2 regions of the Isachenkonia alkalipeptolytica genome follow, and region 2 is predicted to be linked to the other one. Evidence: riboswitches for the same ligand, from Rfam matches in the RefSeq annotation. Region 2 holds a riboswitch; the other holds the start of a gene.

Region 1 (4,215 bases), on a different contig from region 2:
CTCCCTTTTCCTCTAAGGTGTTTTTATGCCGCTCCTTTAGGATTTGATAGACCAGTTCTTTCGTATCTTCGGGTCCGAGAACCGGAAACTCACTTTCCAAAAGTTCTCCGTTTACCCGTATCATCGGCCTGAGTCCTACGGTAATATGTAGGTCCGATGCTCCTTTAAACATAACCGTCTTTAGCATTTCGTTAATATCCAGCACCTGTTCATTCCCCCTTTTGATAACTTTTTTTACCCTTCCAAACTATAGGTGATTCGAAGCATCTCTTCGATGGGTATGATTCCTTTTAGGACCAGTTCCTTACTGGCATCCCTCAGGGTGTTCATCCCGTCCCGGATGGCGATATCCTTAATGGAGTCGATATCCTTACCTTCATTGATCATATTTCGAATGGTTCGATCCACCACCATGACTTCATGGACGGCGGTTCTTCCTTTGGTGCCGGAGCCGCCGCATTTGGTGCAGCCCTTTCCTTTATAGATGGTGGTGCCTTCGGGTATGCCGCCCAGGCGGGCATTTCGCTCGTCCACCTCATAAGGCTCTTTGCAGTTGTTACAAACCTTTTTTACCAACCGCTGGGCCATGATGCCCACTACCGATGATGCGATTAAGTACGGGTCCACCCCCATGTTGACCAATCGGCTGATGGTACTGGCGGTATCGTTGGTATGGACGGTACTAAGCACCAAGTGACCGGTGATCGCCGCCCGTATCGCGATGGTTACGGTGTCACTGTCCCGAATCTCACCTACCATGATGATGTCCGGGTCCTGTCGTAGGATGGATCGTAGGCCTGTGGCGAAGGTAAGGTCCGCCTTCGGGTTTACCTGTACCTGGTTTACGCCGTCTAAGGAGTATTCCACCGGGTCTTCTACGGTTACGATGTTTCGGTCTTCCCGGTTCATCTCGGCAAGGACCGTATACAGGGTGGTGGATTTACCACTTCCCGTAGGGCCGGTGACGAGAATAATTCCGTTGGGGTTTCGGGTAATTCTATCAAAAAGCTCTAGGTTTCGCTCGGTAAAGCCCAGTTCCTCCTTGGTTAACATAAAACTGCTTCGATCCAGAATTCGAATTACCACCTTTTCCCCGAAAACCGTGGGAAGGACGGATATTCGCATGTCAATTTCCCTGCCGTCGATGTTTTTTTCCACCCGGCCGTCCTGGGGTTTACGCCGCTCGGAGATGTCCATTTTTCCCATGATCTTGATTCGGGTAACAATCGCCGAGTGGGCGGCCTTGGCCGGGCGCATGACTTCGTGTAAATCGCCGTCGATTCGAAAGCGAACCAATAGTTTCTTCTCGAAGGGTTCGATATGTATATCACTGGCCTGTTGTTTTACTGCCTGGCTCATGATAGAGTTGATCAGCCGTACAACCGGGGCATTGTTGATATCATTTAGGGTGGCTTCATCCAGACCTTCCAGCTCTTTTACGTCGTACTCGCTGGTAAAGTCCTCAATGGCCTTTTGAGCGTCCTGTTTTTCAAAGAAATAATCAATGGCGTCTTCAATTTCTTTGGTTGTTGCGATGACCGGCTCCACTTCCCGACCGGTTGCCAGTTTTACATCATCCATGGCGTAAACGTTTAGAGGATCGTTCATGGCCAGGGTTACGGTTTTTTCTGTTGCCTTTACGGGAATTATAGTATGACGCCGGGCTAAGGCTTCGGTGATCAGATTCGGTACCTCGGATTCGATGGTACCCCGGTCGATTTCCTTTTTTGGAATCCCCAGTTGAAACTCCAGGACTTCGATGATTTCCTCTTCCGTTACAAACTTTTCCTGTACCAGCACTTCTCCCAGTTTCTTTTTATTCTGCTTTTGTATTTTTAAGGCCTGTTCCAAGTTTTCGTTGGTTATGGCCCCTACGTCGACCAACAGGGTGCCCAGTTTTCGTTTTGCAGCCATAAGTCCACCTCTTTGTCCGAATTTTCTGTATCGTTTTCGTGATAATAAAAAAACCAACACTAAGGTTGGCCGGTTGCACTAGCTGCTCCGAATACCCCAAGTGCCCAGTTGTAAGGATATCCTTCTTAGCATCCAATCTATCTGTCCCTTATCTTTCGAAGGAAAACCATCGATTGCTTTATGTGATTTAGATATAGTTCTATTATACTACCTTTGAAAAAATTAACAATCTTTTTTTTGAGAAAATAACATATTTTTCAAAATTATTTAGATTTTTGTCTCCACGTCTTCGTTTCCCCCATTGTTTTCTCTAAAGAAACGATGATTTTGTAATGATCTTTGATTTATGTTATAGTTACCCCGTAGATTTCCCTTTAAACTCCCTTAGAGGATATATTTTGTAATTTATTTTTTCACAAATTACGTCTTTGCTTTCCTGATTTTAGACAAAAAATAAACCCCGGACACGGTAACATCTTAGGGTATTTTTACCTTTTGTTTACCTTGTTTTGCTTTTACTTTTCGATTAGGTTTCCTTTCGCTTCACCAAAATCACTTCATTGCCCGCCCGGTTGTAACAGACGTAGTCCGCCCCTTCCATCATGATTTTTAGGCCCCGTCCCGATTCTAAAAACAGCTCTTCGGGAGGGATGTTGTTGCTTTTTTCCTCCGCCCGCTGAAGTTTTTTGTTGCCGGGAAAGCCCTTGCCGTAGTGTTTGATCCGTACGGAAACCCGTCGGTCACTGAGTTTGGAAAGATTAATGGAAATGCTTCGTTTCCCCTTATTCTCATAGCCGTGAAGCACCGCATTGTTTAAGGCTTCACTGATGGCCATTTCGTATAGGTAATCATCCATCCCCATGCCCTCTTTTAAGATTTTCGAGATCATATCCCGGGTATATTTAATGGTTTCTACGTCTTTTATGCAGATTTTCAACATGGACTTCATCATGATCCTTCGCTCCTTATGGGTCAATTCCTATGATCAACTTATTTACTTTGTTTGTACCCGATTTTTCAGCGGTGTACCACATATTAAGAAAAATTTTCAAAATAACCGGAGAAATTTCAACCATAGGGCATAAAAAAGGGCATAAAAAAACCTTTATGTTTAGAAGAACATAAAGGCATATCCTACCGAAGATAGGATCATGGCCAAGGCAATGGCAAGAACAATGACTCGGCTCAAATTTTTATATTTCCGTGGTTGCAAAGTATTCACTCCTTTTTACAAAAGGTTTTCCTATAATTTTTATTATACCCATTGTAACATATATCCCGGGAAAAAGAAAAGGCGGGAAGAGTCGAAATTTTCTGTAGTATCTTCAGGCTGAATCCGTTATAATGAAGGTATTAGATCTTCGCCGAGAATATCCGGTGTTATCGTAAAAAGACGAATAGGGAGGTTTTTCTATGTTCTTACATTTGTTTCGTATCCTTTCTGTACTACTGATCCTCTCCTGGATTCCCCTGCTGCTCCTTCCAAAATCCGTGATTACCCGAAAACTCCTTTTCCATAAGAATTACTGGGTTTTGCTGGGAAGCCTGTACTTTTTAACCCTGTTTTTCTTCGGCTGGGAAATCAACTGGCTGTCTTTGATCATTCCTTCCATCGACGGGGTTCGGGAGGTCTTTACCCATGAAAATCTGCCGCTGTTCGCCTGGTTACATATGGTCATAGGGAATCTCTTTTTCGGCCGCTGGATTGCCACCGACGGCTTTAAAAAGGGGTATTTTCTCTTTCCCTTTATGCTGATCACCGTGATTCTCGGCCCTGCGGGACTGACCCTGTATATGCTTTTCGATAAGAAAAAACTGGCGGAGCGGGAGCGGCGCCGGGCTCGTAAGGAAGCGGCGGCCAGTTATTAGAAAGGCTTTTCCCTCTTGACTGTCGTCAAATGATTGTCGTCAAGCGACTCCCCCCTAATTCACCACCGCTAACCCCTACCGAGGACCCTGCTTACTTGTTAGCGAATCTTTATTAGCGGCGGATCAGCCCCCATCGGCCATCGACCTGGACCGGGGCCCTGCCGCTACTAAAAAAGTTGCCCCGCTGAAATTGAAAGGGATATAACAGGTGGCCGGCTTCGTTGATGTAGCTCCACTTGTCCCCTTGTTTTACGGCGGCGTAGCCTTCGGAAAAGTCCAGGGCGCCGTCAAATATGGGATCGACCACCAGGCTTCCTTCGGAATCAATGTAGCCCCAGTTTTCATCGATGCGGACCCGAGCGAAGCCTTCCCTAAAGGGCAGGGCCTGATCAAAGCTTTTGGATATTACGGTTTCTCCTTCATCATTGATGT
Region 2 (4,215 bases):
GATGAATTAAAGGAAAAGCACCCTGAACTTAAGGATTACCAATTTGCTCTATACTTTACCACCTATCCCGAGGAGGGGGAAGAAGCAAAAACCCTTACGGAAAAACTCACCGGAGGATTGCAAAGAAGTATCGATGATCTAAAGGACACTGTTTGATAAATAAAAGAAGATATAAAGATATATCCTGTGGATTTTTTTCGAGAAAACAGTAATTTGAAAAAGCAGAAAAAAGGAGGAAGGAAAATGGTAGTGGTAATAGGCTGGGTAAATATCGCATTGATTGTAATAATGGGCAGCATCTATCCCATAAAACAGGTATACTTAAAAAAATTCAAGGAGCAGGGAAAGGAAAAAGCCCAAAATTGGGGAAGACTCTACCAGTTTGCCCGGAAAGCGCATCCCGCCACGGGTTTGATTATTCTTGCTATAGGCTTTTACCATGGATATCAGGCTTTCAGTTTAACCGTCTGGCATACCGGGACCCTGCTTTTGTATACGTTGTTGCTGATGGCGGTTGTGGCTTTGGCGGGACCCAGGATTAAAGCCTTTAAAAAGCACTGGCGAAAGGTTCATCGTAGTCTTGGGGGTGTAGTGTATGTTCTGGCAATTCTGCACATTTTTTGGCGGAATCTACTGTAACGGGAACAAATGAAAATAAGAAACATTGAATAGTAACCTGAAGAATAGGGAGGCGTAAAAGTGAAATACGGATACCGGATAGCGAAATCAAATAAGACCAAAAAGATCGCTCTGATCGCCCATGATAATCGAAAACAGGAATTGATCGCCTGGGTTAAAAAGCATAAAACCCTTCTTCAGCCCCACGAGTTGGTTGGCACAGGAACCACGGCCAAACTGTTGGAAAAGCATACATCACTTTCCGTTGAAGGATATAAAAGCGGCCCCTTAGGGGGAGATCAGCAGGTAGGCGCCGCCATTGCCGAGGAGGAAATCGATATGCTGATTTTCTTTTGGGATCCCTTAGAGGCTCAGCCCCATGACCCGGATGTCAAGGCGCTTTTGCGAATTGCCGCCCTATATGATATTCCCGTGGCACCGAATAAGGCCACGGCGGATTTTATTTTAAGTTCCCGTTTGTTCAACGAAGTTTTTGAACGAAAGATTGTCACAAAGGAAAGATCCTAGAAAGGGGGAGTCAACATGACAAAGGTGAGTATGGAAGTAATTCTGAAAAATATTGAAGAAATGCCGTCATGGCCTGTAGCACTGCAAAATGTCATTCGGCTAACGGAGGATCCCCAATCGGATATTAAGGACCTGGAAAGGGAAATCCTAAAGGATCAAAGTCTGACCACCCGGGTATTGAAGCTTTCAAATTCTTTGCACTACGGATACCCCAGCAAGATCAGCACCGTATCCCAGGCAGTGATTCTACTCGGTTTTAATACGATCAAAAACATCGTTTTGGCCAGCACCGTAAATACGATGTATATCAAGGATCTCGAGTCCTACGGCCTTAAAAAGGAGGACCTGTGGCGACAGTCCCAGTCCGGGGCTATTATTGCCCGGTACTTGGCAAAGAAAATCAAGTATAAAAAAGTGGAGGAGGCTTATATCGCCGGGCTCTTAAGGGATATCGGTAAGGTTATTTTGGATTATCACATAAAAGAGGATTATCAGGTGATTTTAGAGAAGGTTGAAAAGGAAAACATCAGCTTTTTACAAGGGGAAGAAGCGGTTTTAGGGTTTAATCATGCGGAGGTGGGATACCGGATAGCAACAAAGTGGAATCTGCCGGAGGGTTTGCGGGAGGCCATCGCCTATCATCATCGGCCCCAAGATGCCCTAGAATATAGGGAACTGGTGTCTATCGTTCACGTGGCTGATGCCATTACCATGATGCTGATTGAAAATGTAGGGGTAGAAGGATTGAACTACCGGTTTAACTCCCAAGCTCTGGATAACCTTGGAATTACAGAGAAAGCTTTGGAAGAGATGATCGTGGAGGTTTCTGATCTCCTGGTAAACGAACAGAGGGAGGTTTTCTAAGGGCGGGGAAGCGCCCAAGAGTAGGTTGGTTAGGTCGTTTCATCCAATTCATTGAAATATTTTGAAAAATCTAAGAAATTCATTGTAATTGACAGAATAAATGGTATAATAGTACTAGTAAATGTTTTATGCAGAGTCTTCAATAATCGAGGAGACCTGCGGTAAACATCCGATAAAGGGATAATTAGAATTGAATAGGCAAATTTGCCGAAAGGCAAAGACGCAAAGCTAACAGGGCCTAAAGTGTGTTCACTATGGTAGCCAGCTGCGAACTTATTTGCCTCGTTGTTGTGTATAAGGAGGTTTTTTTATGGTTTCAGGAGGAGGGAAGAGATGCAGGGAGCGTTGAAAACAAAGGAAGAACAGAGAACCGTAAACCGAAAAACCAAAGTGGGAAATCTGTTAGAGGAGGCCAAACTCAAGGAACGAAGTCATCCGGAAGAGGCTTTGGTAATGGCAAGAGAAGCCCTGAAAATTGCGGAGATGAATTTCTACAAACAAGAGAAAGCCGAAGCCCTAACCCGGATCGGTCGCTGCTTATGGATAACGGGGAAACTGAACGAAGCCATTGAAGCCTTAAATCTGTCTCTGGAAACCTCGAAACTCCTTCCAAAGGGCGGTATTGAAGCCGAAGCCCTGAACGCTTTGGGCAATGTCTATCTTTATATGAAAACCTATGATCATGCTATGGATTACTACGGAAAGGCCTTGGAAATGTCCCGGAGCGAAGAACTACCGGAGTTGGAAGCAGGGATTCTAAACAATTTAGGAGGCCTTCATAAAGAGCTCCATGACTTGGACACCGCCTTAGGCTATTATCGGGACAGCCTTGAAAAATACGAAATAAATCGGGACAATTACGGGCAAGCCATACCTCTTTTTAATTCCGCGGAAGTCTATATGGAGCAGAAGAATTGGAGGGAGTCGAAAGAGAACATCGACAAGGTTCTGGAAATTTGCAAGGAAAAAGAAGCAAAAGTCATGTATTCCTATAGTTTACATCTGCTTGGGAAAATGTATAAAAATCAGGGAAGCCCGGAAGCCGCTCTTAAGGAATTTTATAAGAGTCTGAATCTTGCCCAAGAGACCAAGGATTACCATCACCAAGTGGTGGTTTACAAAGATCTTTATGAGATCATGCTGGAGAAAAACAATCTAAAGGAAGCCATCGGACATGTAAATAATGCTCTTGAAATTGCAAAAAGCATCGATGGAGAAGCGTTGATTTCCGATCTTTATGCATCCATGGCTCAGGTATATGAACAAATGGGCGAGGAATTCTTAGCCTATAAGTACTACAAAGCCTTTTATGAAACCACGACAAAATCCGAGGCCCGAAGAAGAGAAGAGAAACTCCGAAGTGTTTCCTTTCAACTGCAATTGGAAAAATCTCAAAAAGAGACGAAAACCTATCGCCATCTGGTAAAGGAACTGGAAAAAATGACCCAGGAGCTTCGCTATACTTACAAGCAGATGGAAGTGGTGGGGAAAATCGGACAGAATATAACCGCCACCTTGGATTTAGAACAAATTTTTGATCTGTTATATGAAAACTTGAATCAACTGATGGAGGCCATGGTCTTAGGAATTGGTTTGTTGGATAATAATAATCAAAAAATCCGCTACGAGCTCTTCATTGAAAAGGGTGAAAAACAGCCTACTTTTGAAGTGCCCGTGGACAGTAAGAATAGTTGGGCAGTATGGTGTTTGGAAAATAAGAGGGATGTACTGATCAATGATGTGGACTTGGAGTACAGCAATTACTTAGAAGGGACTTCCCATACCGTAGGGGAGCCCATGCAATCGGTCCTCTTCTGTCCCTTGATGGTGGAGGATCAGGCCATCGGCGTGGTGACCGTACAGAGTTTAAAGAAAAACGTCTACAGCAAACATCAGCTGGAAACGTTAAAAACCCTGTCCTCCTATTTGGCCATTGCCATTAATAACGCTCAAAAATCCAAAGCGTTGAAAAAGGAAATAAAGACCCGAAAAAAAGCGGAGGAGGAGTTAAAGATTGTGAACTCAAAACTCCAGAAACTCTCGGAGTTAGATGGACTGACCAACATTCCCAACCGGCGATGTTTTGATAAAAACTTTGAATACGTCTGGAATAATGCCCATCGGGGAGGAGAAAAAGTATCCCTGTTGCTGCTGGATGTTGATTTTTTCAAAGAATATAACGATCATTACGGACATTTAGATGGA

What was found. Region 2 has a riboswitch for cyclic di-GMP ahead of ISALK_RS00515 (diguanylate cyclase domain-containing protein). Riboswitches for the same ligand answer to the same signal wherever they lie in the genome.
Region 1: another riboswitch for cyclic di-GMP. It lies ahead of ISALK_RS03390 (GspE/PulE family protein); the one in region 2 lies ahead of ISALK_RS00515 (diguanylate cyclase domain-containing protein).

What each region holds. Positions count from the first base shown of each region.
Region 1 is NZ_SUMG01000002.1:350,090-354,304, forward strand. Features, by position in the region: gene ISALK_RS03385 (type IV pilus twitching motility protein PilT) at 1-205, opposite strand, end outside; gene ISALK_RS03390 (GspE/PulE family protein) at 235-1,914, opposite strand; cyclic di-GMP riboswitch class II at 1,973-2,057, opposite strand; gene ISALK_RS03395 (ATP-binding protein) at 2,441-2,866, opposite strand; gene ISALK_RS03400 (abscisic acid-deficient protein Aba4 family protein) at 3,328-3,783, shown strand; gene ISALK_RS03405 (WG repeat-containing protein) at 3,896-4,215, opposite strand, start outside.
Region 2 is NZ_SUMG01000001.1:105,769-109,983, forward strand. Features, by position in the region: gene ISALK_RS00495 (response regulator) at 1-156, shown strand, start outside; gene ISALK_RS00500 (hypothetical protein) at 244-639, shown strand; gene ISALK_RS00505 (methylglyoxal synthase) at 700-1,146, shown strand; gene ISALK_RS00510 (HDOD domain-containing protein) at 1,162-2,010, shown strand; cyclic di-GMP riboswitch class I at 2,198-2,283, shown strand; gene ISALK_RS00515 (diguanylate cyclase domain-containing protein) at 2,344-4,215, shown strand, end outside.